3 regions of the Photobacterium leiognathi genome follow, and region 1 is predicted to be linked to each of the others. Evidence: predicted binding sites of a transcription regulator. Region 1 holds the regulator's gene; each other region holds the start of a gene.

Region 1 (10,062 bases):
ATTCAATAAACTCAAAAATAATGATGTTAATCAGCTAGATTCTATCGAAGCGGTTCGTGAGCTGAATATCGATTTAGTATTAACCGCACACCCAACTGAAATTGCACGTCGTACCATGATCCACAAACTGGTACAGATCAACAAATGCCTATCTCAACTTGAATTAAGCGAATTATCAACGGCAGAGCGTGCACGTGTAGAGCAGCGTTTAGAGCAGTTGATTGCTCAGGCATGGCACTCAGATGTTATTCGTCAGCAACGCCCAACACCGCTCGATGAAGCGAAATGGGGCTACGCTGTGATTGAAAACTCACTATGGCAAGCAGTTCCTGAGTTCCTACGTCTATTTGATGAAAAGCTGCAACAGCATCTAGGTGAATCACTACCTCTTGATGCATCACCTGTGACTTTCTCATCATGGATGGGTGGTGACCGTGACGGTAACCCGTTTGTAACGTCAAATGTGACTCGCGAAGTACTGCTTCTTTCTCGTTGGAAAGCAGCCGATCTTTACCTGACTGATATTCAAGAGCTGATCAATGAGCTTTCCATGGTTCAGTGTAATGAGAAAGTGCGTGAATTAGCAGGCGAAGAGCATGAACCTTACCGTGCGATTTTAAAACAACTACGCACTAAACTAACCCATACTCGCGATAACCTTGACGCCAAAATCAAAGGTCAAAAGCCTGGTTCAGACATTCTGATCCAAGACGTTGAAGAGCTATGGGAACCGCTTCACGCTTGTTACCAATCGCTACATGAATGTGGCATGGCAATCATTGCCGATGGTCTACTGCTTGATACGCTTCGTCGCATTAAATGTTTTGGTGTTCACCTTGTTCGTCTTGATATTCGCCAAGAAAGCACTCGCCACTCAGATGTGATTTCTGAGCTAACCCGCTACCTAGGTTTAGGTGATTACGACCAATGGAGCGAGCAAGATAAAATTGCTTTCCTTGTGCGTGAGCTATCATCAAAACGTCCACTGCTTCCACGTGATTGGGAACCATCACCAGAAGTCAAAGAAGTGATTGAAACCTGTAAAGCGATCGCGGAACAATCTCGTGAAGCATTAGGCGCATACGTTATTTCAATGGCTCGTACGGCTTCTGATGTATTAGCAGTTCATTTATTACTACAAGAAGCAGGCTGCCCTTTCCGTATGGATGTGTGTCCATTATTCGAAACGCTAGATGACTTGAATAATGGTGCTGATGTTATTGAGCAACTTCTAAACATTGACTGGTACCGTGGCTTTATTCAAAACCACCAAATGGTCATGATCGGCTACTCTGACTCAGCTAAAGATGCTGGTGTGATGTCAGCAGGTTGGGCACAATACAGCGCAATGGAAAAGCTGGTTGATGTGTGTGAAAAAGCAGGCGTTGAAATTACCCTATTCCACGGTCGTGGCGGTAGTATCGGTCGTGGTGGTGCACCAGCCCATGCGGCACTATTATCACAGCCACCACGCAGCCTAAAAGGTGGTCTACGTGTGACCGAGCAAGGCGAAATGATCCGCTTTAAGCTTGGTTTACCTGAAGTAGCTATTAATAGCTTGAGTCTGTACGCAGGTGCAACACTAGAAGCAAACCTATTACCACCACCTGAGCCAAAACAAGAATGGCGCGATCTGATGGACTCACTATCAGAGATCTCTTGTGAAGCATACCGTAACGTTGTACGCGTTGATCCAGAGTTCGTCCCATACTTCCGTGCAGCAACACCTGAGCTTGAATTAGGTAAACTACCACTAGGTTCGCGCCCTGCAAAACGTAATCCACAAGGTGGCGTTGAAAGCTTACGTGCTATTCCATGGATTTTCGCATGGAGTCAGAACCGCTTACTACTGCCAGCATGGTTAGGTGCGGGTGAAGCGATTCAATACTCAATTGATAAAGGCCACGCTAAGTTGCTAGAAGATATGTGTCGTGAGTGGCTATTCTTCTCTACCCGTCTTGGTATGCTAGAAATGGTATACACCAAAACGAACTTAGGCATTACGAAGTACTATGATGAACGCCTAACTGATGAAGCACTATGGCCGCTAGGTCAAAAACTGCGTGATCAATTAGTGAAAGATATTAAAGCGGTACTAACGGTTGAAAATAACGATCACCTAATGGAACAAGACCCATGGGGCGCTGAGTCAATTCGTTTACGTAACATTTATGTTGAGCCTCTCAACATGCTTCAAGCTGAATTGCTATATCGAACTCGACAGCAGGAAGAACTGCCATCTGAGCTTGAAGAAGCATTAATGGTTACAATTGCAGGTATTGCAACTGGTATGCGTAACACTGGCTAAAATATAATGCTGATCACAAAGGGCCTTTTTAGGGCCCTTTTTTTTCAACTTATTTATCGATATGTTAAGAAAAATCTTTTTTGTCTCACTTATGATACAGCATTAGGTTTCTTAATAAGGCTATGATAGATGTACTTCGATATGAGCAAGAGTGAATATTTTTTGTTCGCTATTTGCTGCTAAAAGCATCACTCTTTCAATCGAAGTAAGGTCACAACATAAAAATTTTGCAAGCTCGTTTAACAGATAATTGATATTGAAGTATCGATAATGAGCGATTTAATGATATTGTATGCGGTCTCAATCAGACTATAACTTATTAAAGATTATCAATAAAAAACGCCATTACGAAGCGTATGTAATCAAGTCTGATTGTTATTTTTATTTGACGTATTTAACGGATAGAAGAGATGTCACTACCACACGTAATTTTAACCGTGCTGAGCAATCGAGAAGCAACGGGTTATGATATAACAAAAGAGTTTTCTCATAGCATTGGCTACTTTTGGAAAGCGAGCCACCAACAGGTGTATCGTGAACTAAATAAGATGGCTGCTAACGATCAAGTAACATGTCGCCTTGAGCCTCAAGAAGGCAAGCCGGATCGTAAAGTCTATGCAATCACAGATGCTGGTAGACAAGCGCTATTTAATTGGTTTGAAGAGCCTGCGCGTAATCCAACCACTCGCGATGAGTTTTCTGCAAAACTTCTCGTCTGCGGCGTTCATAATTCAGAGCCAATGCAAAAACAACTTGCTGCATTGATCGATGAATCACACACTCTGATCAGCCACTACAAAGAGCTAGAAAAAATCCATTTCAGCGATTACAAATCAATGGATCGCCAACAACGTCTAGATCGTCTAACGCTACGTCGTGGTTTACATAACCGCCAAGCATGGATTGACTGGGCTGAAGAAGTGCTGGCTGAACTAAAAGATATGGATAGTGATAATAGCGCTGTAGCCATTTACTAAGTGCATTATCCATCCCAAACAAAAAAGCCGCATTTTACTGCGGCTTTTTTATGCGCTAAATAAATAGATTAGAGTAAAGCAGCTAGTCGGTTGATATCAGAAAGCAGCGCTCCTGCCGTCACATCACGCCCCGCACCTGGGCCTCGGATCACTAATGGATTATCGCGATACCAATGACTTTCAATCGCAAAGATATTGTCGCAAGGCAGTAAATTCGCTAATGCATGCTCTTGAGCTAACGCTTCAACCCCTACATGGGCTTTACCGTGACGATCTAAGCGCGCCACATAACGTAGCACCTTCTCTTCTTCACGGGCACTTTCTAAACGCTCCGCCAAGATTTCATCCAGTAATCCTGCTTGCTCAAAGAACTGTTCGACAGATAACGATGCTAACTCTACAGGTACTAAGCTTTCCACTTTGACCTGCTCAGGCTCGATCTCTAAGCCAGATTCACGTGCGAGGATCACAAGTTTTCGCATCACATCACTGCCATCTAAATCATGACGAGGATCGGGCTCAGTTAAGCCTTGCTGCCACGCTTGCTCGACCAATTCAGAAAATGGCACGCTGCCATCATATTGCTGGAACAACCATGATAACGTCCCCGAAAAAATACCCGATACAGCAATGATCTGATCGCCACTTTCACGTAAATCACGAACGGTATGATTCACCGGAAGCCCAGCGCCCACGGTAGCGTTATAAAGCCAATGACGACTGCTTTTAGCAAAGGCGTCAATCACAGCATGGTAGTCTTGACTGCTTGCCGAGCCCGCCACTTTATTAGCAGAAATCAAATGTAAACCATGCTCGGCAATTTCAGGATAGCGCTTTGATAACTCACAACTTGCGGTCACATCAAGGACTATCACATCGTCATAATCGGCATTGCCAATTTGAGAAAAGAGCTCATCATCCCGATATTCTACCGCTTCTTGCTCAAATTGAGTTAATGCCAACTGTGGCTCAATGCCATCAAAATTAACCCATTGGCGGCGACTATCTAACACGCCGAACAAGGTAAAGCTAAGTCCATGGCGTTTTTCTAACGCTACTTTTTCACGCTCAAATAATTCCAGCCAACGACTACCAATATTCCCCTTACCGCATAGCACTAAACCAACACGCTTTTGCGCTTGAAATAACGCTTGGTGAATATCTTTCACTAATCGCTCAGTTTCAACCTGACGAAGTACCGCTACCAAACTTAACCCCGATTCTGCCTCAGTCATAAACTCTACAGGCAAACCTTTTAGTTGCTGATAAAAGCCATGACAATGAACAGGGTTATTAATCACCCCAGCGCCAACCGCAGCCACCATTGAAAATCCTTCTCGCAAACGGAGCTCGGCAGGTGTGCCACTGTCTTGCAGTAAATTAAGTACCCCGTTAACCACTTCGCGAGTATAAGCCAGCATAATGCGACCTTTACTCTGTTCAAGGCTCTGCGCTAATGGTGTTAATTGATGACGAGAAAGTAAACGTTCAAGCTCTTCTCTTACATGTTCCACATCCATGCCGCGTGGGACATCAACTTCAATTAAACACACATCATCGAGTGAAGAGACAATTTTCGCTCCACGCCCTGATGCCAGCACACGTTCAACACGGGTTGAGCCTGATTCTGGTTGATGGCTACAACGCAACATTAAATCAATCGCACTTTGTGCCACAGGCTGCAAAGTACGACTATGTAAAACAGGGGCAGCTAAACGCGCTAATTCACTGGCTTCATCCAACCTCAGTAATGGCAATAAACAAGCATCGTTTACTTTACGAGGGTCGGCACTATACACACCTGCTACATCGCTCCAGATCGTGACTTTCGCAACATCAGCTAATGCACCGATAATGGTCGCAGAATAATCTGAACCATTACGTCCAAGTAAGACCGTTTCACCTAGGGTATTTTGCGCCATGAAACCAGTGATCACGATGCGATGATGGCTGTGTTGCGCCAACTGTTGCTGCAGTAAAGGCTTTGATATTCGGCTATCTACTTCAGGCTGGGCTGCATGTTCAGCACGTAAAAATAATCGTGAGTCGACGTCCTTTGTCGCAAGATCGCGCTGGCTCAAGAGTGCTGCTAATAAACGAGCAGACCACACCTCACCAAAACCTTGAATCGTGCCGCGATCAGCAGGCGTAATAATATTTTCGCCATAACGGGCAATTGTTGCTAAATCATCATGTAACTGTTGGATCAATAGTTCAGCCGTTGGTTGAACAATTAAAGCTTCGATGAGTTGTTGCTGATAGCTGCGAAGCGACAACAAGGTTTCATGTGCTTGACGTCCATCTTTTTCTAGTTGCTCCAACCACAAGATTAATTGGTTGGTGGTTTTACCCGCCGCAGATACCACTATGAGATCATTACTATCTGAATACTCAGCGAGGATATCTGCTACTCGGCGATAGCACTCAGGATCAGCTAAGCTACTACCACCAAATTTATGTAATTGGCGTAATACTTGAGTCATTAATGTGCCTCCGCTGCGAGATGAAAGGCTTGCTCCAAATCAGCAACTAAGTCTCGAGGATCTTCTAAACCAACAGAAAGACGTAACAGTGAAGTAGAAATACCAGCTTCTGCTTGCGCTTCATCAGACATCGCACGATGAGTCATGCTTGATGGATGAGCAATTAAGCTCTCTGTTCCACCTAATGATTCTGCCAGTGAAAACAGTTTTAACTCTTTAACAAACACTTCCAACTGCGCTTGGCTACCCGCAAATTCAAAACTCATCATTGAGCCAAACCCTTTTTGCTGACGCTTGGCAATATCGTGTCCAGGGTGTGATGGCAAACTTGGGTGATAAATCGTCCCTACCATGGCTTGCTGTTGTAAATATTCCAGCACTGCCACACCATTTTCTTCATGCATTCTCATTCGTGGTGCTAACGTTCGTAGACCACGCAAGGTTAAGTAAGCATCAAATGGTGCACCAGTCGCACCAATACAGTTTGCCCACCATGCAATCGTCTCAGCCATTTCAGCATCTTTAGAGATCAAAACACCGCCAACCACATCGGAATGTCCGTTAAGGTATTTAGTCGTTGAATGCACAACAAAATCTGCACCTAATGAGATCGGCTGTTGCAGTAAAGGAGAAAGGAAGGTGTTATCGACAGCGACTAAGCAACCAACTTCTTTAGCTTGCTGGCACAGTGCGGCGATATCAACAACGCGCACTAGTGGGTTTGACGGGGTTTCCACCCAGATTAATTTCGGCTTTTTCGCTAACGCAGCAGCCAGTGCTTCTTGATCAGACTGATCGACAAACTCTACTTTAAAGTCGCCTTTATTAGCACGGGTATTAAATAAGCGGTAAGTACCGCCGTAACAATCATGCGGAGCCACAATTAAGTCATCAGGGCCAAGCAATGCTGTCACAAGTAAATTCATTGCCGCAGTACCACAACTGGTTACCACGCCACCAGCACCGCCTTCTAATTCACTTAATGCATCAGCCAACGTATTACGGGTTGGATTCCCTGAGCGAGAATAATCATATTGAGGCACTTCCCCAAAGGCAGGAAAACTATAGGTTGAGGTTAAATAAATCGGTGGGACGACAGCATGATACTGTGAATCACTATCAATACCCGTTCTCACTGCAATTGTCGCCAGTCGCTTATCACTCATAATAACATTCCTTGTCGGGGAGGCTTGATCCCAAATAATAAATTTATAACAACTTTAACCATTACAAAACAAGACGTCAACACATCTAGACGTCTATATGTCTTTGCTTATGGCGGTAAATCCCGCTAAAATTCAGCCATAACAAAAAAACAGTGCTCACCTTAGTGTTATTTTTCTGTTCAATACGGGACAAAACCGCGATGTTGACGTAATATCGCCGCCCTACAATCCCGTTGCTAACAGAGGGTGCCGCTCCTGTTACCACATCATTAACCCAATATCGCTGAGAAGGTAAAACATGGCTGAGTGGAATGGCGAATATATTAGCCCTTACGCAGAACACGGTAAGAAAAACGAACAAGTAAAGAAAATTACTGTTTCGATTCCATTGAAGGTACTTAAGATTCTTACTGATGAACGTACTCGTCGTCAGGTGAACAACCTACGCCACGCGACCAATAGTGAGCTACTTTGCGAAGCTTTCCTTCATGCTTACACTGGTCAACCATTACCAACGGATGACGATATTCGTAAAGATCGCCCAGATGATCTACCCGCAGAAGCGAAAGCGCTAATGGATGAAATGGGGATCAGCTACGACGACATTAATGAATAATTTCATTACTGACTATGTATACTAAAAAACCAGCCACATGGCTGGTTTTTTATTTATTAAAATAGCGAGTTGCTGCACTACACTTCCATATAGCCCATTGGCATTTCGATACGTGCAACACCTGAGTCAATTGCCGCTTGTGCCACCGCTTTTGCAACCCGAGGTAATAAACGCGGATCCATTGGCTTTGGAATAATGTACTCTCGACCAAATGCTAAGTGCGATACACCAGATGCATCCAATACTGATTGAGGCACTGGCTCTTTCGCTAATTCACGAATTGCATTTACCGCCGCCAACTTCATTTCGTCATTAATTTGGCTCGCACGCACATCTAATGCACCACGGAAAATAAACGGAAAACATAAAACATTATTCACCTGATTAGGATAATCAGAGCGCCCTGTTCCCATAATTAAATCTTGGCGAACTTGATGTGCCAGTGCTGGCTTAATTTCAGGATCTGGGTTTGAACACGCAAACACAATAGGATTTTCAGCCATCAATGCCAAAGCTTCAGGGGCTAATAAATCAGGGCCAGAAACACCCACAAAAATATCAGCGCCTGCAATCACATCTTCTAAGGTGCGCTTATCGGTATTATTGGCAAACAGCTGTTTGTATTCATTAATGTCATCACGACGGGTATGAATTACCCCTTTACGATCCAGCATGTAGATTTTCTCACGCTGCGCACCGCACTTAATGAGTAGCTCCATACAGGCAATTGCCGCAGCACCTGCGCCTAAGCAAACAATCACAGCTTCACCGATATCTTTGCCTTGAAGCTCTAAAGCGTTAAGCATACCAGCAGCCGTTACAATCGCTGTTCCATGCTGATCATCGTGAAAAACAGGCACATTACAGCGCTCAATTAAGCGTTGCTCGATCTCAAAACAGTCAGGCGCTTTAATATCTTCTAAGTTAATACCACCAAAGGTGTCGGCAATATTGGCAACAGTATCAACGAATTCATCAATCGTGCGGTGTTTCACTTCAATATCAATGGAATCAATCCCTGCAAAGCGTTTAAACAGCAGCGATTTTCCTTCCATCACAGGTTTTGAAGCCAACGGGCCTAAATTACCTAAACCTAAAATCGCAGTACCGTTCGTGATCACTGCAACCATGTTGCCTTTCGCTGTGTACTTATAGACGTTATCAGCATCTTGGGCGATTTCTCTGACCGGCTCAGCCACGCCTGGACTATAAGCCAGAGCAAGATCATCAACCGTATTGGCTAAGCTTAGTCAGTTCAACAGAAATTTTCCCAGGAACAGGAAGTGAATGGTAATCGAGAGCTTGTTGACGGAAGTCTTCAGACATAGTGATATTTGAGCCTCAGCGCTGACATTTATAATGGCAAACTACATGCGTAATTCGTATTTGTTATTAAATAATATGCCATTAAATATCAATTTCCCAGCTCATGAAGAACAAGATTGATACATTTAAGTCACAGTTATACCAAGGGTATTTTTTAAAGACATAAAAAAAGGGATGCTTACGCATCCCTTTTTTCTAAATTCATCTGGCAAATTATTACTTGCTAGAAAGCGCACCGAAACGCTTGTTGAATTTGTCGATACGACCACCAGAGCTAACTTGACGTTGCTTACCAGTGTAGAATGGGTGACACTTGTCGCATACATCAAGGTTGATGTCTTTACCCATAGTAGAGTTAAATACGAAAGTGTTGCCACAAGAACAACGTGCGTTTACTGCTGTGTACTCTGGGTGAATACCTTGTTTCATGGGATAACCTCAAAATTAAGGCCGTGTCGCTCTCCCGATCCAAAGCCGGGCACCACACGTCGTTAAAAAATATCTTGCCACATTATGCGACAAATCAGGCGGCGTATAATAATCAATCATCTCACGGAGATCAACAGAGAGAGGGCTTTTAAGCGCTGTATTTCTTCTCTAATCTTAGACAACTTACCCTTCTCGTTCTTAACAAGGCTTATCGAGTTTCACTCGGTCTGGTATTATTTAGCACACGCTCAATGACTGCAGTAGATTATGATCCCAAACATCGCCCGTGTGGCTCTTCCTGTTCCGCTAGATAAAACCTTTGATTATCTAATTAAATCTGATGACATGCCTGTGATCGGAGGACGTGTACAGGTACCATTTGGTCGCCAGCGATTAATCGGGATTGTTACTGCACTTACCGATCATTCCGACTTTCCACTCGAGCAGCTAAAACCAGTACAAAAAGTTATTGATAAAACACCGCTGTGGATGCCGCCATTATTCGACTTACTTAAATGGGCAAGCCAATACTACCAATACCCGCTCGGTGACACCCTCGCTAATGCTATGCCTGCGCTGCTGCGTAAAGGACGTGAAGCGTCACAAGCGACATTAAAATTTTGGGCACTGACTGAAGCAGGTAAAGCACAGCCGCTTAATGGTTTAACCCGTGCCCCAAAGCAAGCCCAACTTCTGCGTTTATTGCAAAATGGATCAGTGAGCCATGACAGCTTATTAAATGAAGAAGTCAGCTCAG
Region 2 (10,062 bases), 460 kb from region 1:
ACTGTCCGTAACCCCGATAAGGGGCCCACGTTAGAACATCAAGCATACAAGGGTGGTATTTCAAGGACGACTCCATAACCGCTAGCGCGATTATTTCACAGTCTCCCACCTATCCTACACATGTAGGGTCAATGTTCAGTGCCAAGCTATAGTAAAGGTTCACGGGGTCTTTCCGTCTAGCCGCGGGGACGCAGCATCTTCACTGCGATTTCAATTTCACTGAGTCTCGGGTGGAGACAGCGTAGTCATCATTACGCCATTCGTGCAGGTCGGAACTTACCCGACAAGGAATTTCGCTACCTTAGGACCGTTATAGTTACGGCCGCCGTTTACCGGGGCTTCGATCAAGAGCTTCGACCGAAGTCTAACCCCATCAATTAACCTTCCGGCACCGGGCAGGCGTCACACCGTATACGTCATCTTTCGATTTTGCACAGTGCTGTGTTTTTAATAAACAGTTGCAGCCACCTGGTATCTGCGACTCCCGGCAGCTTAGAGAGCAAGTCTCATCACCGCTAGGAGCGTACCTTCTCCCGAAGTTACGGTACCATTTTGCCTAGTTCCTTCACCCGAGTTCTCTCAAGCGCCTTGGTATTCTCTACCTGATCACCTGTGTCGGTTTGGGGTACGATTCCTTATAATCTGAAGCTTAGAAGCTTTTCCCGGAAGCATGGCATCAATGACTTCATCACCGTAGTGACTCGACATCGTATCTCAGCCTTAAGATGGTCCGGATTTGCCTAAACCATCAGCCTACATACTTGGACCTGGACAACCGTCGCCAGGCTCACCTAGCCTTCTCCGTCCCTCCATCGCAATTATAAGAAGTACGGGAATATTAACCCGTTTCCCATCGACTACGCCTTTCGGCCTCGCCTTAGGGGTCGACTTACCCTGCCCCGATTAACGTTGGACAGGAACCCTTGATCTTCCGGCGAGGGAGTTTTTCACTCCCTTTATCGTTACTCATGTCAGCATTCGCACTTCTGATACCTCCAGCATGCCTTACAGCACACCTTCAACGGCTTACAGAACGCTCCCCTACCCAATGTGCAAAAGCACATTGCCGCAGCTTCGGTGTATAGCTTAGCCCCGTTAAATCTTCCGCGCAGGCCGACTCGACCAGTGAGCTATTACGCTTTCTTTAAATGATGGCTGCTTCTAAGCCAACATCCTGGCTGTCTGAGCCTTCCCACATCGTTTCCCACTTAGCTATAACTTTGGGACCTTAGCTGGCGGTCTGGGTTGTTTCCCTCTTCACGACGGACGTTAGCACCCGCCGTGTGTCTCCCGGATAGTACTTACTGGTATTCGGAGTTTGCAAAGGGTTGGTAAGTCGGGATGACCCCCTAGCCTTAACAGTGCTCTACCCCCAGTAGTATTCGTCCGAGGCGCTACCTAAATAGCTTTCGGGGAGAACCAGCTATCTCCGAGTTTGATTGGCCTTTCACCCCTAGCCACAAGTCATCCGCTAATTTTTCAACATTAGTCGGTTCGGTCCTCCAGTAAGTGTTACCTCACCTTCAACCTGCCCATGGCTAGATCACTCGGTTTCGGGTCTAATCCTAGCAACTCATTCGCCCAGTTAAGACTCGGTTTCCCTACGGCTCCCCTAAACGGTTAACCTTGCTACTAAAATTAAGTCGCTGACCCATTATACAAAAGGTACGCAGTCACCCAACAAGTGGGCTCCTACTGCTTGTACGTACACGGTTTCAGGTTCTATTTCACTCCCCTCACAGGGGTTCTTTTCGCCTTTCCCTCACGGTACTGGTTCACTATCGGTCAGTCAGGAGTATTTAGCCTTGGAGGATGGTCCCCCCATATTCAGACAAGATAACACGTGTCCCGTCCTACTCGTTTTCACTGATAATGCGTTGTCGGTTACGGGGCTATCACCCTGTATCGCAGAACTTTCCAGAACTTTCACCTAACGCAAAACTAGCTTAAGGGCTAATCCGGTTTCGCTCGCCGCTACTACCGGAATCTCGGTTGATTTCTCTTCCTCGGGGTACTTAGATGTTTCAGTTCCCCCGGTTCGCCTCGTGCTGCTATGTATTCACAACACGATACTTACTTATGTAAGTGGGTTTCCCCATTCGGAAATCCCAGAGTCACTGGTTTTTACTACCTTCTCTGGGCTTATCGCAAGTTAATACGTCCTTCATCGCCTCTGACTGCCAAGGCATCCACCGTGTACGCTTAGTCACTTAACCATACAACCCCAAGAGGTTTCACTCTTAGTCTTCACTTAAAAAGTGAAATAAGTTGGTCAAACAACCAAGGTTTGTGTCTCTCCTCTTCGATCAAAAAGAGCAAGACGTTGGTTTTTCGCCGGACTCGATACAAGACACTTGAATGTGTTTGTTTTGAGAACTCGTTTTCATCTTTCGATGAAAACTATAAATCAATCTATTGATTGAATTTACTAGTCAGCTTTCCAGATTGTTAAAGAGCATTGTGTTTATCGTTAGATAACCACTGTTTAAAAACACTCAAGTGAATGCATTTAAAGAGTGGTGGAGCTATGCGGGATCGAACCGCAGACCTCCTGCGTGCAAGGCAGGCGCTCTCCCAGCTGAGCTATAACCCCAACGATATAAAAGACTTAAAACCGCCACTTTCATCTGAGAGAAAGTGGTGGGTCTGAGTGGACTTGAACCACCGACCTCACCCTTATCAGGGGTGCGCTCTAACCACCTGAGCTACAGACCCAAGTCTTTTTGCGTTCTTTGCTATTAACCAAGCAATCTGTGTGGACACTGCATTCAACAGCAAGTCTTTAGGTAAGGAGGTGATCCAGCCCCAGGTTCCCCTAGGGCTACCTTGTTACGACTTCACCCCAGTCATGAACCACACCGTGGTAAACGCCCTCCCGAAGGTTAAGCTATCTACTTCTGGTGCAGCCCACTCCCATGGTGTGACGGGCGGTGTGTACAAGGCCCGGGAACGTATTCACCGTGACATTCTGATTCACGATTACTAGCGATTCCGACTTCATGGAGTCGAGTTGCAGACTCAATCCGGACTACGACGTACTTTCTGGGATTCGCTCACTCTCGCGAGTTGGCAGCCCTCTGTATACGCCATTGTAGCACGTGTGTAGCCCTACTCGTAAGGGCCATGATGACTTGACGTCGTCCCCACCTTCCTCCGGTTTATCACTAGCAGTCTCCCTGGAGTTCCCACCCGAAGTGCTGGCAAACAAGGATAAGGGTTGCGCTCGTTGCGGGACTTAACCCAACATTTCACAACACGAGCTGACGACAGCCATGCAGCACCTGTCTCAGAGTTCCCGAAGGCACCAAAGCATCTCTGCTAAGTTCTCTGGATGTCAAGAGTAGGTAAGGTTCTTCGCGTTGCATCGAATTAAACCACATGCTCCACCGCTTGTGCGGGCCCCCGTCAATTCATTTGAGTTTTAATCTTGCGACCGTACTCCCCAGGCGGTCTACTTAACGCGTTAGCTCCGAAAGCCACGGCTCAAGGCCACAACCTCCAAGTAGACATCGTTTACGGCGTGGACTACCAGGGTATCTAATCCTGTTTGCTCCCCACGCTTTCGCATCTGAGCGTCAGTCTTTGTCCAGGGGGCCGCCTTCGCCCCCGGTATTCCTTCAGATCTCTACGCATTTCACCGCTACACCTGAAATTCTACCCCCCTCTACAAGACTCTAGTCTGCCAGTTCAAAATGCTGTTCCGAGGTTGAGCCCCGGGCTTTCACATCTTGCTTAACAGACCGCCTGCATGCGCTTTACGCCCAGTAATTCCGATTAACGCTCGCACCCTCCGTATTACCGCGGCTGCTGGCACGGAGTTAGCTAGTGCTTCTTCTGTAGGTAACGTCAAACAATGCCGCTATTAACGACACTGCCTTCCTCCCTACTGAAAGTACTTTACAACCCGAAGGCCTTCTTCATACACGCGGCATGGCTGCATCAGGGTTTCCCCATTGTGCAATATTCCCCACTGCTGCCTCCCGTAGGAGTCTGGACCGTGTCTCAGTTCCAGTGTGGCTGATCATCCTCTCAGACCAGCTAGGGATCGTTGCCTTGGTGAGCCATTACCTCACCAACAAGCTAATCCCACCTGGGCTAATCCTGACGCGAGAGGCCCGAAGGTCCCCCTCTTTGCTCCGAAGAGATTATGCGGTATTAGCTATCGTTTCCAATAGTTATCCCCCACATCAGGGCATATTCCCAGGCATTACTCACCCGTCCGCCGCTCGCCGCCCTTAACGTTCCCCGAAGGTTCAGTTAAGTCGCTGCCGCTCGACTTGCATGTGTTAGGCCTGCCGCCAGCGTTCAATCTGAGCCATGATCAAACTCTTCAATTAAAGTTTTGTTGGTCTTTCGACCGACTCAATGAATACTGTTAATTCATCATAAATGATGAATGAATTGACTGTGCTGATACCGAAGTATCAAATTGGTCACTAGTATCATTGATAAATCTTTTTGACTAATCATTCAACGAGTGCCCACACAGATTGCATGGTCAAATTGTTAAAGAACAATACTGACATCAACGCTTGCCAGTGGCTCGCTCCGTGTCAGTGAGGTCGCATTATAGGAATATTTTTTTCGCTGACAATAGTTTTTTTAAGGTTTTTTCTTTAATCGCAATCGTTTGTCCAATTTTCAAACAACAATCACAAAATAGGGTATTTTTTCACTAACGAAGACGTTTTAAGATCTAAAAAAGAAAAGCAGCGTCAAAACGCTGCTTTTCTCAATCCATCAATTATCTTTAGCAATATTAGGTGGAGATTATTACTGTGCTAACCAAGCTGGAACATCTGCAATGCTGTCTAATACGACGTTTGCTAATACTTCACCTTCTTCGGTGATTGGCTTGCCTGTGCGCACTAATACCTTCACGGCAACATCGGCAGCAGTTGCTGCTTTCATATCATCTGCTTTATCACCAATCATGACTGACTTTGACATGTCAATCTTGAGGAAATCACGAGCAGAGATAAACATACCAGGCTTTGGCTTACGACAGTCACAATCTTGTAGGTAATCACCTTGACCTTTTGTCGCATGATGTGGGCAGTAATAGATACCGTCAAACTCAACACCATTATCAACAAAGTTCCAATCCATCCATTCTGTCAAAGATAGAAATTCGTCTTCAGTGAACATACTACGAGCAATACCTGATTGGTTCGTTACCAATACTAATAGGTAGCCCATCTCTTTTAATTTTTTACATGCTTCAAACACACCATCGACGTATTCGAAATCATCAACGGTATGTACATAGCCATGATCAACGTTAATTACGCCATCACGGTCAATAAAGACTGCAGGTTTGGTCAAAGGTTAGCCCTCATAAATCACAATTTCTTAGATTATGGCACGAGTTAATAGTGAAAAGTACTCGTTATTCACTAACTCGTTGGTAGGAACTCATTTAGACGTCTAGACGTAAAAATAGCTATTGACAGGTTTTGTGATAGAACATAGCATCACAATTACAGGATGATTGCTTATTTAACACCATTAAAACAATCGACCGTAAATTTATACAATAGATATTTAATATCATCCAATAGTTTTATCTAGGAGCAGGACGTTCAATGATAGAAATAAAACAACTCAATAAAGTCTTCTATCAAGGCGATAAGGCTATTAACGCATTAAGCGATATCAACCTTACGATTCAGCAAGGAACTATCTTCGGGGTTATTGGCTCATCGGGCGCAGGTAAAAGTACCCTGATCCGTTGTGTTAATTTGTTAGAGCGCCCTTCTAATGGTAAAGTGATTGTTGATGGTGTCGATCTTACGGCCCTATCTAATCAAAAGCTGACACTGGCTCGTCGCAAAATCGGCATGATTTTCCAACATTTTAACCTTCTTTCATCTCGCACTGTTTTTGATAATGTTGCATTATCACTAGAACTTGCCAATACAGATAAAGCGACGATTAAAGCAAAGGTAACTGAATTATTGGCTTTAGTGGGGCTTGAAGATAAACACTTAAGTTACCCATCAAATTTAAGTGGCGGTCAAAAACAGCGTGTTGCGATAGCACGTGCGTTAGCTTCTGATCCAAAAGTACTACTGTGTGATGAAGCCACCAGCGCATTAGATCCGGCAACTACGCACTCAATTCTTGAACTACTACAAGAAATCAACCGTAAACTAAATTTGACTATTTTGCTGATCACCCATGAAATGGATGTGGTTAAGCGTATCTGTAGTGAAGTCGCCATTATTGGTAGCGGCAAATTAGTTGAACAAGGAGCCGTTGGTGATATTTTCTCGCATCCTAAAACTGAATTAGCTAAAGACTTTATTCGTTCAACGTTGGATTTGTCGATTCCAGCAGACTACCAAGCTCGCATGACACCAACTCAAGTTGAAAACTCATTCCCTCTTATACGTTTAGAGTTCACTGGTGCTTCTGTAGACGCCCCATTGATCAGCCAAGTAACCCGTAAGTTTAACTTAGATATCAGCATTCTTAGCTCTGATATGGATTACGCAGGCGGTGTGAAGTTTGGATTGATGCTGGCAGAATTTTTCGGCGATCACACCGCCGTTGATAATGCGGTTGATTTTCTTCGTCAAAATAAAGTGAATGTTGAGGTACTTGGCTATGTCGCTTAATGATTTAACCCTATGGTGGCAACAAAATACCCGCCTGATTGATTTACTTATTGAAGCACTGGGACAGACATTAACCATGGTGTTTGTATCAGGGCTAATTGGTTTTGTTATTGGTATTCCGCTGGGTGTTACCCTTCACTTAACCAAGAAAAATGGCTTATTAGAAAATACCGTTGTAAATAACATCCTTGGCATTATCGTCAATATCGGTCGCTCTATTCCTTTTATTATCTTGCTGGTTGCAATCATTCCTTTTACCCGCTTTGTAGTCGGTAGCTCAATTGGTACTGCAGCAGCAATTGTACCTTTAGCGGTAGGGGCTATTCCTTTTATTGCTCGCTTAGTAGAGGGGGCATTGTTAGAAATTCCATCTGGCCTCGTGGAAGCAGCCCAATCTATGGGAGCAACACCGCTACAGATCATTAAGAAAGTACTATTGCCAGAAGCGTTACCGGGCATCATAAATGCGGTGACGATCACCTTAGTTACTTTAGTGAGCTATTCAGCGATGGCGGGGACCGTTGGTGGCGGCGGTCTAGGTGATGTGGGTATTCGTTATGGCTACCAACGTTTTGATGGCACTGTTATGGCTATCACTGTCGTCATTCTGATCGTACTGGTACAAATTATTCAATCTGTCGGTGATTACCTCGTAAAACGTGTTGATCATCGATAATCAAAACACTTTAAGGAAAACCCCATTTTAAGGAGAAGTTGTATGGCGTTTAATCTAAAACATGTTTTTGCTCTTGCAGGTGTTGCAGCAGCCCTATCATTAACAGGCTGTGGTGAAAAAGAAGCCGTGGTTGATAACAGCAAGGTAAAAATTGGCGTCATGGCAGGAGCCGAAGAGCAAGTTGCTGAAGTTGCAGCAAAGCAAGCGAAAGAGAAATATGGTCTTGATGTTGAGCTTGTGACCTTTACTGATTACGTATCACCAAATGCGGCACTAGAAGAAGGCTCAATTGATGCCAATGCATTCCAACACAAGCCATACCTTGATCAGCAAATTAAAGATCGTGGTTACAAATTTGCTGTCGCAGGTAATACATTCGTTTACCCAATCGCAGGTTACTCAAACTCAATTAAATCTGTTGATGAGCTAAAAGAAGGCGATAAAGTAGCTGTACCAAACGATCCAACTAACCTTGGTCGTTCATTATTGCTACTTCAACAACAAGGCCTTATTAAGCTAAAAGACGGTTCAGGTTTAACAGCAACTGTATTAGATATTGTTGAAAACCCGAAAAACCTGAAGATTATTGAGCTAGAAGCGGCACAACTTCCACGTTCACTTAATGATGTAGCACTGGCGATCATCAACACCACTTACGCAAGCAGCATTAACCTAACACCTGAACGTGATGGTGTGTTTGTAGAAGATAAAGAATCGCCATACGTGAACCTGATTGTCTCTCGTGCAAACAATGTAGATGCGGAAAACGTGAAGAAATTTGTTCAAGCATACCAATCTGAAGATGTCTATAACTCAGCGAAAAACATCTTCAATGGTGGTGTGGTTAAAGGCTGGTAATCTCAGCATTTGATCATCATACACTTATCGGGTAGGTCTCAGCACCTACCCTTTTTTATGTTATATTCTCAGCTCTTTTGACTTCTTAGCTGGCTTCATTTCATGTCTTATAGCATTGATCCTATCGGTATTATCCTCTCCCCTTATAAAGAAAAATTTGCGGTTCCTAGACAGCCAGGGTTAGTACCGAGTGCACGTTCTGAAATTATATTGCAAGGTGCAGCAAATTCATTAGAAGCGGTAAGAGGCATCGAACAATTTAGCCATTTATGGCTGTTATTTTTATTTGATCAGAATTTAGAAGCAGGATGGCGCCCAACTGTTCGTCCCCCTCGTTTAGGTGGCAATGAACGTATTGGCGTGTTTGCTAGCCGTGCCACATTTCGTCCAAATGGCATTGGTATGTCAGCGGTCGAATTAAAAGGGATTCGCCATGAAAACGGCAATGTGATCATCGAATTAGGTGGGGTCGATCTGGTTGATGGCACGCCTATTGTTGATATAAAACCTTATATTCCTTATTCAGACAGCTTGCCACAAGCACAAGGTGGCTTTGCATCAAGCACGCCAGATCTAATGCCAGTGTGTTTTAGCGAAGCCGCACTCAATCAACTACCAGCAAAAAATAAAGCCTATTATCAAACCGTGATCAGTGAAGTATTAACCCAAGATCCTCGTCCGGCTTATAAGAAAGGCAAGCCAGATCCTAAGCAATACGCTGTCCACTTGTTTGATTTTAATGTGCACTTTTCGGTGACTGAACAACAAATAACCGTTAATCAGATCGAGAAAGTTAATCAATAGTAGATCTTATACAGTTCTCTTTGGCGAATAGCGTGTAGGCTGGTAAGATATTCGGCTATCGTCAGATCGCTGACGGGCGGGATTTATCCCTTCTTTTTTAATTTAATTAATCAACGGATACCATCAATGCGTACCAGTAATTATCTTCTTTCTACTCTGAAGGAGACTCCAAACGACGCAGAAGTTATTAGCCACCAGCTAATGCTACGTGCAGGTATGATCCGTAAGCTGGCTTCAGGTCTATACACCTGGCTACCTACAGGTCTGCGTGTACTGCGTAAGGTCGAAAACATCGTTCGCCAAGAGATCGACAATGCAGGCGCAATCGAAACCTTGATGCCCGTTGTTCAGCCGTTTGAACTATGGGAAGAAACAGGCCGCTCTGAGAAAATGGGCCCTGAACTACTTCGCTTTACTGACCGCCATACTCGTCCGTTTGTGCTTAGTCCAACAGCAGAAGAAGTGATCACAAGCCTAGTACGCAACGAAGTTAGCTCTTACAAGCAACTTCCGTTGAACCTGTACCAAATCCAAACTAAATTCCGTGACGAGCGTCGTCCACGTTTCGGTGTAATGCGTGCACGTGAATTCTGCATGATGGATGCTTACAGCTTTGACATTGACAAAGAAGGTCTACAAAAGTCTTACGATGCAATGCACGACGCTTACTGTAAAGCGTTCGATCGCATGGGTCTTGAGTACCGTCCAGTATGGGCTGACTCTGGCGCAATCGGTGGTAATGGCTCTCAAGAGTTCCACGTATTAGCAGAAAGCGGCGAAGACTTAATTGCATTCTCAACTGAATCTGACTACGCAGCAAATATCGAAAAAGCAGAAGCACTAGCCCCTGCTCACGATCGTGCAGCGCCAACGGTTGAGCTTTCTGTTATCAATACACCAAATGCGAAAACTATCGATGAGTTAGTTGAGCAACACGGTATCGCTATCGAAAAAACAATCAAGACGCTATTTGTTAAAGCTTCTGATGAGATCGATGCGCCTATCGTAGCGCTATTAATTCGTGGTGATCACGAATTGAACGAAATTAAAGCAGAAAACCTAGATTGTGTTGCTTCTCCACTGGAAATGGCAACAGAAGAAGAA
Region 3 (10,062 bases), 260 kb from region 1:
AGTGAGAGATATGGCTCTCACTTTAAAAGACAATCTCAGCCGTCCACAAAACGAAAGCCATGTCGATTCTGATTTACAACAAGCGCAACCAGCATTGAACATCAACAGTCACAGCTGGAATTTCCCGAGTGCTGAGTCTGAGTACCAAAATGCAATAGAGTCACTGACTCGGTATAGAGATCGTTTATCGTCGTCGAAACACCCTGCTCAGTTCTATGCTCGCGATGACAACTTAGTAGCTTGGCTAGAAGTGGTACAAAAACGTTTAGGTACAATTTCACAAGATCTAGGCTCATCTGTAGGTGAACCACAATTGCTCATGGACACAAATAAAGATAACGGTGAAGTTTCACTCGACACACCGAAAACGAGCTGGCTTAAGATTGATAATGTTTTTTATGAGTCACGAGGTTCTACTTGGGCGATATTACTGCTAATGAAAGCAATGAAGCATGACTTTGAGCCATTGCTAGAAGAGGAAAAAGCGACGGTCATGATTAATCAAATCATTCGTGAGCTAGAAGCAACTCAAGAAACGGTATGGAGCCCAATGATTTTAAATGGCATGGGATTTGGCTTATTACCCAACCACTCTTTGATCATGGCAAATTACGTTTCACGTGCTCAAGCAGGTACAGTTGATCTCATTAATTTATTAGAGAAAAGATAACCTTAAGTAATACAAAGGCTTTGACGGCCTTTGTATTACAAGTGTTCGTATCGTCATATTGCTTGTCATAAGATATATAGTGTCTGTTTACCGTTATTTTCTTATAAAAAACTTTATACCCAAGCAACCTCAAGATGCCGTGTTCAGCGAGACGACATTAGTTCTCAGGCGCGGCAACGATTCGAAGATATAGTGGTTCTACATTGAGAATCGTTAACAAAGTCTGAGAGCTAAGGACGCTCGCCCTTTGGGAGCGTGTCACTGAGCCGACTTCTTGCGTCAAACAACTTGGAAAGAGCTCGCTATTCCGCTTCGTTGTCTTCCTTGAATTCAACTCAGTGACTTCGCTCTGAATCAGGCATATTGAAGTCGCTTGGGTATATATAGTCACAATTATTGAATCACCAATATATAAATCTAATCATTTAAAAATGGCAATGTTATTTATAACCATTATTTTTCAATGAGTTAAATAAAAAAGAAAACACAAAGTTTATATCTATTTTTTGAAATACCTTGGATAAAAGAAAACCTTAGTATCCGTATTGTTGATTTAATCTGTATGAAATGTATTATAGACGTCTAGACGGAAGTAGCTCTATACATGTAAACGTACATACAGCTATATAACTGCGTTATAAACGCGACCGTGCGACTAAATTCAAAGATAAGTGAGACTACCGATGGCAAAACATTTATTCACTTCTGAGTCGGTATCAGAAGGTCATCCAGATAAAATTGCAGATCAGATTTCAGATGCAGTATTGGATGCAATTATTGAACAAGATCCTAAAGCGCGCGTAGCTTGTGAAACTTACGTAAAGACCTGCATGGTAATGGTTGGTGGTGAGATCACAACGTCAGCTTGGGTAGACATTGAAGAGCTAACGCGTGAAACAGTGCGTGAAATTGGCTACGTTCATTCAGATATGGGCTTTGATGCTAACTCTTGTGCAGTAATGAATACCATCGGTAAACAGTCTCCAGATATCAACCAAGGTGTTGATAAAACAGATCCTAAAGAGCAAGGTGCTGGTGACCAAGGTATTATGTTCGGTTACGCAACTAACGAAACTGAAGTATTCATGCCTGCGCCAATCACTTACTCTCACCGTTTAGTTCAACGCCAAGCGGAAGTTCGTAAGAACGGCACACTACCTTGGTTACGCCCTGATGCAAAATCTCAGGTAACGTTCGCTTATGATCAAGGTAAGATCGTGGGTATTGATGCAGTTGTACTTTCAACTCAGCACAGCGATTCAATCTCAACGCCAGATCTACGTGAAGCGGTAATGGAAGAGATCATCAAGCTGGTACTTCCTGCTGAGTGGTTAAACAAAGAGACAAAATTCTTCATTAACCCAACCGGTCGTTTCGTTATCGGTGGTCCAATGGGTGACTGTGGTCTAACAGGTCGTAAGATCATCGTTGATACCTACGGCGGTGCAGCACGTCACGGTGGTGGTGCTTTCTCTGGTAAAGATCCATCAAAAGTTGACCGCTCTGCAGCATACGCAGCACGCTATGTAGCGAAAAACATCGTTGCAGCAGGCATGGCTGATCGTTGTGAAATCCAACTTTCTTACGCTATCGGTGTTGCCGATCCAACATCTATCATGGTGGAAACATTTGGTACTGAAAAAGTAGCACATGAGATCATCATTGAAGCAGTACGTCAGCACTTCGACCTACGTCCATACGGCCTACAAGAAATGCTAGATCTTCTACAGCCTATCTATAAGAAGACAGCAGCTTACGGTCACTTTGGTCGTGAAGAATTCCCTTGGGAAAAAACAGACAAAGTGGCTGCACTTCGCGATTTCGCAAACATTAAGTAATACACTTAATACTGCACAAAAAAGGACGCTCAAGCGTCCTTTTTTATTGCCTGTGTTCTGACGCTCTTAAGGTAAAACGCCAGAATTTTCGACTCTCGCCAGTCCTTTTTGTTCGGTGTATAGTGCAGCTCAATATAGTAAAGAACGAATAACAATGAATTCACTGCAACAACAAGTTATCGAGCGTGTCGAGCATGCTATTAAAACCGCGAATCAGCGCCTTAATAAACGGTTAAAAATGCCAACCGTCACTTTCACCCAACGTGGAAAAATTGCTGGTAGTGCACGACTACAAAGCTGGGAAGTACGCTTTAATCCTATTTTATTAAAAGAAAACACCGATGCTTTTCTCAATGAGGTAGTTCCACATGAAGTGGCACATTTAATTGTGTTTAAACTGTTTGGACGAGTAAAACCGCACGGCAGAGAATGGCAATTGATCATGCGAGAAGTGTTTCAAGTTGCACCTAGAACCACTCATAGCTTTGATGTCAGCTCTGTTACTGGTGATACTTATCTTTATAAGTGTAGCTGTAGCGAATACCCATTAACCATCCGTCGCCATAACCGTATTTTGCGTGGTCAAGCCACCTATCACTGTCGTCGATGTCGTGAAGTCTTAGTTTATTCGCCTCAATAAAGCAGCTATTTATTTCTAAACCTTCTGCTAAATAATAATAAGATAGTTACAAATATTTGCGACACACTTCTCAAAGAGAAAAATATCAGTAAGCTAGTGATACGATACTTTTCTATTGAGCACTCTGATGAAGCGTGTATTTACCAGTTTAGCCATTGCGCTGTTATTTCCTGCTGTCGCGCAGGCAACCCCTTATCATGCCAATCCTTTAGGCAACAACAGCAACGACTCTTTCAGCAAAGCAAAAAAAATTATGCAGAAAGAGATCTATATTGCGCCCCAAGATATGAAGACCATTTATTGTGGTGCTGATTTTAACAATCAAAAATATGTAACGTTACCTTCAGGGTTTAGCACTGAAGTCTATAAAAAGCGTGTTAAACGTTGGGAAGCGGAGCACGTCGTGCCTGCGGAAAACTTTGGTCGCGCATTTAGTGAATGGCGTGAAGGTGCAGCCGTTTGTGTCGATAGCAAAGGGAAAGCATTTAAAGGTCGTAAATGTGCCGAAAAAGCGAATAAAGAATATCGCTTTATGCAATCCGATCTTTACAACTTATATCCAGCAGTCGGTGCTGTAAACGCGGCGCGTCAGAACTACAACTTCGTTATGCTACCGAGTACCAGCAGTAAAAATTACCGTTCTTTCGGTAGCTGCGACATGATCATCGATAAAAAAGATCATGATGCTCAACCACCAGAGCGCGCGCGCGGTGTGATTGCCCGTACTTATATGTACTTTGAAGCGGTCTACCCTAAATACAAGATGAGTAAACAACAACGCCGATTAATGGATGCTTGGGATAAGCAATACCCAGTGACCAAATGGGAATGTCAACGTGCTGCTAAGATTGAAAAAATCCAAGGTAACGTTAACCCTATTCTTGCGAGCCGTTGTTCATAACAACATCTTTTACTTAAGCGCACTTTAACGTTCAAAAACGCGTTATGTGTAAATAACGCGTTTTATTTCACCTCGAATAATTGGCGAACAGAGCATCCATGTTAAGATTCGTCATTACTCTTTTTTTATTGCATAGATGACCGCATTATGAGAATTCCACGTATTTATCATCCAGAATCTTTACCTTCTCAAGGCAAGGTAATGCTCAGTGACGATGCTGCTAACCACGTTGGCCGCGTTATGCGTATGCAAGCAGGTCAAGAACTTCTGATGTTCGATGGCAGTGATGCAGAGTTTCCTGCTGTGATCACTAACGCCAGCAAAAAAAGCGTTGAAGTTGAAATTCAATCTCGTGTGGAGCATAGCGTTGAGTCACCACTGAATATCCATTTAGGTCAGGTGATTTCACGTGGTGATAAAATGGAATTCACCATTCAAAAATCAGTGGAATTAGGTGTAAGCACCATTACCCCACTGATTTCTGAACGTTGTGGCGTTAAATTAAATGCAGAGCGTTTTGAAAAGAAACTCGACCAATGGCAAAAGATCGCCATTGCTGCCTGTGAGCAATGTGGTCGTAACGTTGTGCCAACCATTCGCCCAGTGATGAAACTGGAACAATGGTGTGCTGAGGAATATGATGGATTAAAGCTTAACTTACATCCTCGCGCTAAATATTCCATTAATACCCTGCCTACACCTGTGACTAATGTACGTTTACTGATTGGTCCTGAAGGCGGTTTATCAGCTGAAGAAATCGGCATGACGGAAAAATATAAATTTGATGAAATTTTGCTGGGCCCTCGTGTACTTCGTACTGAAACCACAGCAATGACAGCCATCACCGCACTACAAGTACGTTTTGGTGATTTAGGCTAATTAGATTAGGAGAACACAATGATCAAACTGGGTATCGTGATGGACCCTATCGAGTCTATCAATATCAAGAAAGATTCAAGCTTTGCCATGATGTTAGAAGCTCAACATCGTGGTTGGGAAATTCATTACATGGAAATGAATGATCTTTCGTTAGAGCAAGGCAAAGCAATTGCTCGTACTCGTGTGGTAACAGTACAACAAGATCCTGAACACTGGTTTGATTTCCACAGCGAACAAGAGATTGAATTATCAGATCTTGATGCTGTGCTAATGCGTAAAGATCCTCCGTTTGATACTGAGTACATCTACGCGACTTACATCCTTGAGCGTGCAGAAGATAACGGTGCGCTGATCGTTAATAAGCCACAAAGCTTACGTGACTGTAATGAAAAACTATTCACTGCATGGTTCCCAGAGCTAACGCCAACCACTATCGTGACGCGTCGCGCAGAGAAACTAAAAGCGTTCCACCAAGAGCACGGTGATGTGATCTTAAAGCCACTAGATGGCATGGGCGGCTCTTCAATTTTCCGCGTAATGAAAGGCGATCCTAACGTTTCAGTGATCATCGAAACCCTAACTAACATGGGTCAAAACTACTGTATGGCACAAACCTTCGTGCCTGATATTAGTAATGGTGATAAACGAATTTTAGTGGTAGATGGCGAACCAATGCCTTACTGCTTAGCACGTATTCCTGCCAAAGGTGAAACTCGCGGTAACCTAGCTGCTAGTGGTCGTGGTGAAGCTCGCCCTATTAGCGAAACAGATCGTAAGATCGCAGAAACAGTTGCACCCGTACTAAAAGAAAAAGGTCTGATTTTCGTTGGCCTTGATGTCATTGGCGATAAGCTTACTGAAATCAACGTAACCAGCCCTACCTGTATTCGTGAAATTGAAGCTGCGTTTGATATTTCAATTACAGGCAAATTAATGGATGCGATCGAGCGCCGAGTAAACGCGAAGTAATATCGCTTTACCGACAATCATCAGCCATACTCAAAACAAGAATGCAGCGGCCATGTCGCTGCTTTTTTGCTTATCAGCAACGTATTATCCCTTGCTGGTTTGTACTAAATTCTGGTGTTGTACATGAATCTAACCAACCACTTTTTAGTGTCCATGCCCACTATGCAAGATCCTCAATTTAAGCAAAGTGTTATTTATCTTTGTGAGCATAATGATGAAGGTGCTATGGGGATCATTATCAATCACCCTATCGATATCTCCATCGCTAATATGCTGGAGCAAATTGAAGTCGATAGAACACTCCCGATCGCCGATCCTGTCAGCCTAGAGTCTCCAGTACTTAATGGCGGCCCAGTATCTGAAGATCGTGGTTTTGTACTCCACACCACCAAAGGGCAATACAGCTCAAGCCTACCTGTAAACAGTGAACTGGCCGTCACGACTTCACTCGATATTTTATCTGAGCTAGGTACGACACTGGCACCAGAACAATTTATTGTTGCGCTAGGTTATGCTGGCTGGGATGCGGGTCAATTAGAGCAAGAGTTAGTTGATAATAATTGGCTTACTATTGAAGCTGATGACAACATTATTTTTTCCACACCAGTGGGTGAACGCTGGCATAAAGCCATTGAAAAATTAGGCTTTAACTTAGCAAATCTTTCTTTAGATATAGGTCACGCATGAGTCAATCACGCACAGTTTTAGGCTTTGATTACGGCACCAAAAGTATTGGTGTGGCGATCGGACAAGAACTTACAGGTACAGCAACCCCACTTGCTGCGATTAAAGCCAATGATGGTGTACCCAACTGGGATAACATTGAAAAGCTTTTAAAAGAGTGGCAACCGGATTTAGTGGTTGTAGGCTTACCTTTAGATTTGGAAGGTAAAGAGCTAGAAACCATCACACCACGAGCGAAGAAATTTGCTAACCGCGTGCATGGTAGGTTTGGTTGCCAAGTTGAATTACACGATGAACGCTTAAGCACCGTAGAAGCACGGGCAGAACTGTTTGAGCGTGGCGGTTATCGCTCACTCAGTAAAGGCAATATTGATTCACAATCTGCCGTTGTGATTTTAGAAAGCTGGTTTGAGCGCCAATACGGTTAATCGCAATATCCCCTTCTATTAACGAAAAAGACAAGCATTGCGCTTGTCTTTTTTATTACCGCTTTTTAGATAATGCGTTTAATCCTTGTACAGCTTTTTCTAGATTGATCATCATAAAGGTTAGCAAGATCATCTACAGAGCATTCGATCATCGCGCTATCCCTTATTGTTTCTCGCCTGTACAGCTTGTACAGCTTTTGAACCATTTGAACTCAAAAGCTCCACAAGCTGATCACTTTTCATCATTCAAAGTATTAATAGCTATGATTCAAGTAGTTAACACTTGATCGTTTTTAATACAGCTATTGACCTATCATATGACTAAAGCAAAGTGATCATTATAGGCTTATTACAAATCTAATTTAACGCCGGATAACGAGCTCGCCGTTTTATTGTTTGGATCGCCCATTTTAATCATCAAACGCAGATCATTTGGTGAGTCAGCATGGTGCAGTGCATCTTGCTCTGTGATCTTACCGTCACGGAACAAGGCATAAAGTGATTGGTCAAATGTCACCATGCCCGCTTGGTTTGATTTCGCCATGACATCTTTAATTTCATGTAGCTCACCACGACGGATCAAATCAGCAACACGTGGTGTATTGAGTAATAGCTCATACACACCATGACGACCAATACCATTCGCATCAGGGATCAATTGCTGCGCTAAGATACATTTGAGATTCAATGACAGATCAAATAAGAACTGATCTCGACGCTCTTTAGGTACTAAATGCAAAATACGCTCAAGGGCTTGGTTAGCATTGTTGGCGTGTAGCGTTGCCATACACAAGTGACCTGTTTCAGCAAAGGTCATTGCGTATTCCATGGTTTCACGGGTACGGATCTCACCGATCAAAATCATGTCTGGTGCTTGGCGCAGTGAGTTTTTCAGTGCGACTTCATAACTTTCAGTATCAAGTCCCACTTCACGTTGAGTAATGATGCATTTGTTATGTTCGTGAATAAATTCAATCGGATCTTCTACCGTTAGAATATAGCGACTACGGTTTTGGTTTCGATAGCCCGTCATTGCAGCCATCGACGTCGATTTACCTGAGCCCGTAGCCCCCACCACCAGCACTAAACCACGTTTAGATAGCGCTAAACGCTCCATATCAATAGGTAGGTGAAGATCATGAATATTCGGGATCTTGGTTTCAATTCGACGGATCACCACACCCGGTAATTCACGTTGCCAAAATGCACTTAAACGAAAACGACAACCGTTACGCACGATCGCAAAATTTGCCTCACGACTGGTGACAAATACCTTGCGCTGCTCATCATCCATCGCTTCATCAAACAAGGCATCGACAGCTTCACGATCTAATAACTCACCTAAGTTGTGTAAGTTACCATCGACTTTAAGCAAACAAGGCGAGCCGACCGTGATATATAAATCCGATGCTTTACGCTCAACCATCTGCGCTAAGATGTAATCTAAATTCATTATTTTTCCTACCTATTGCAGCTGTCTAACGCAATTAGAAGCCTCGCTGACTACTATCAACAATACGACGCCCTTCTTCGGCTTCCACTAAACCTTGCGCCACCAGCATCTTGACGCTTTGCTCCATCGTCTGCATGCCCATTGCTGAACCGGTTTGGATCATCGAGTACATTTGCGCGATCTTATCTTCACGGATCAAATTTCGGATCGCAGGGGTTGCCATCATGATTTCATGAGATGCAACACGACCACCTTCGACACGCTTTAATAGGCTTTGAGAAATTACCGCACGCAGTGATTCAGACAACATTGAGCGCACCATCGATTTATCTGCACCTGGGAATACGTCAATAATACGGTCGACTGTTTTCGCCGCCGAGCTGGTGTGTAGCGTACCCAATACTAAGTGACCAGTTTCTGCTGCGGTGAGCGCTAAGCTAATGGTTTCTTGATCACGTAATTCACCAACCAAAATAACGTCTGGATCTTCACGCAGTGCCGAGCGTAATGCATTCTGGAAACCTAACGTATCACGGTGCACTTCACGCTGGTTGATCAAACAACGCTTGCTTTGGTGCACAAATTCGATCGGATCTTCGATAGTCAAAATATGACGGTTATAGTTGCTATTGATATAATCAACCAAGGCAGCAATTGTGGTCGATTTACCTGAACCTGTTGCCCCCGTTACCAGCACTAAGCCACGCTTAAGTTGAGCAATGTCGTAGAACACGTCAGGCACATTTAACGATTCCAATGTCGGAATATGGATTGGGATCGTACGTAATACAGCAGAGCAACCACGAGATTGGTGGAAAGCATTAACCCTGAAGCGACCAATGTCGGGAATTTCAAATGAAAAATCGACTTCTAAGTTTTCTTCATACTCACGACGTTGGGCATCGTTCATAATGTCAAACACTAAGCGATGCACTTCACTATGATCTAACGCTGGCATGCTTAATTTTCTCACATCGCCATCGACACGGATCATGGGAGGAACACCTGCAGAAAGATGTAGATCCGATGCGTTATGCTTTACACTAAAATCCAGTAGTTCGGTGATATCCATAAATTTTCCCCAAGAATCAATTATGACTAGTATCAAACAAAATATTGCAGAGGTCATCCATCAGATCACCTTAGCAACTGAAAAATGCGGCAGGGCTGCAGATTCCGTGCAATTATTGGCGGTAAGTAAAACCAAGCCAGTCGAGGCGATCGAAGAAGCCATCGCCGCAGGCCAGTATGCATTTGGCGAAAACTATGTACAGGAAGGTGTTGATAAGGTAAATCACTTTTCAACCCATAGTGCTAAAAACTTGCTTGTATGGCATTTTATTGGCCCAATTCAATCAAATAAAACGCGCCTAGTTGCTGAGCACTTTGATTGGGTACATTCGATTGATCGAGTGAAAACAGCTAAACGTTTAAGCGATCAACGCCCTGCTAATATGGCACCATTACAAGTATTGTTACAAGTTAACAGTAATGATGAAGAGACCAAATCGGGCGTGTCACTGGCAGAGCTACCTGCACTAGCGGCAGAAATTGCAGCGATGCCAAATATTGAATTGCGTGGCTTGATGTCTATCCCTCA

Evidence for each region. Region 1 encodes MetJ, which represses methionine synthesis genes. Its sites were predicted from a motif close to TTAGACNTNTANANGTCTAA; they were not measured.
Region 2: the regulator MetJ is predicted to act here: its motif matches at 5,420-5,439, upstream of metN (methionine ABC transporter ATP-binding protein MetN).
Region 3: the regulator MetJ is predicted to act here: its motif matches at 1,277-1,296, upstream of metK (methionine adenosyltransferase).

What each region holds. Positions count from the first base shown of each region.
Region 1 covers NZ_CP131601.1:198,174-208,235, reverse strand. Annotated here, with positions in the region: gene ppc (phosphoenolpyruvate carboxylase) at 1-2,308, shown strand, start outside; gene Q7674_RS07800 (PadR family transcriptional regulator) at 2,719-3,285, shown strand; gene Q7674_RS07795 (bifunctional aspartate kinase/homoserine dehydrogenase II) at 3,354-5,768, opposite strand; gene Q7674_RS07790 (O-succinylhomoserine (thiol)-lyase) at 5,768-6,934, opposite strand; gene metJ (met regulon transcriptional regulator MetJ) at 7,233-7,550, shown strand; partial or broken gene Q7674_RS07780 (malic enzyme-like NAD(P)-binding protein) at 7,628-8,876, opposite strand; gene rpmE (50S ribosomal protein L31) at 9,093-9,305, opposite strand; gene priA (primosomal protein N') at 9,573-10,062, shown strand, end outside.
Region 2 covers NZ_CP131601.1:653,692-663,753, reverse strand. Annotated here, with positions in the region: rRNA gene Q7674_RS10100 (23S ribosomal RNA) at 1-2,216, opposite strand, end outside; tRNA gene Q7674_RS10095 (tRNA-Ala) at 2,518-2,593, opposite strand; tRNA gene Q7674_RS10090 (tRNA-Ile) at 2,639-2,715, opposite strand; rRNA gene Q7674_RS10085 (16S ribosomal RNA) at 2,788-4,337, opposite strand; gene gmhB (D-glycero-beta-D-manno-heptose 1,7-bisphosphate 7-phosphatase) at 4,774-5,325, opposite strand; gene metN (methionine ABC transporter ATP-binding protein MetN) at 5,586-6,620, shown strand; gene Q7674_RS10070 (methionine ABC transporter permease) at 6,610-7,296, shown strand; gene Q7674_RS10065 (MetQ/NlpA family lipoprotein) at 7,339-8,154, shown strand; gene tsaA (tRNA (N6-threonylcarbamoyladenosine(37)-N6)-methyltransferase TrmO) at 8,257-8,958, shown strand; gene Q7674_RS10055 (proline--tRNA ligase) at 9,085-10,062, shown strand, end outside.
Region 3 covers NZ_CP131601.1:461,192-471,253, reverse strand. Annotated here, with positions in the region: gene Q7674_RS09175 (DUF2333 family protein) at 1-670, shown strand, start outside; gene metK (methionine adenosyltransferase) at 1,354-2,508, shown strand; gene Q7674_RS09165 (SprT family zinc-dependent metalloprotease) at 2,663-3,148, shown strand; gene Q7674_RS09160 (endonuclease) at 3,276-4,049, shown strand; gene rsmE (16S rRNA (uracil(1498)-N(3))-methyltransferase) at 4,197-4,928, shown strand; gene gshB (glutathione synthase) at 4,947-5,897, shown strand; gene Q7674_RS09145 (YqgE/AlgH family protein) at 6,021-6,584, shown strand; gene ruvX (Holliday junction resolvase RuvX) at 6,581-7,009, shown strand; gene Q7674_RS09135 (PilT/PilU family type 4a pilus ATPase) at 7,359-8,462, opposite strand; gene Q7674_RS09130 (type IV pilus twitching motility protein PilT) at 8,497-9,534, opposite strand; gene Q7674_RS09125 (YggS family pyridoxal phosphate-dependent enzyme) at 9,557-10,062, shown strand, end outside.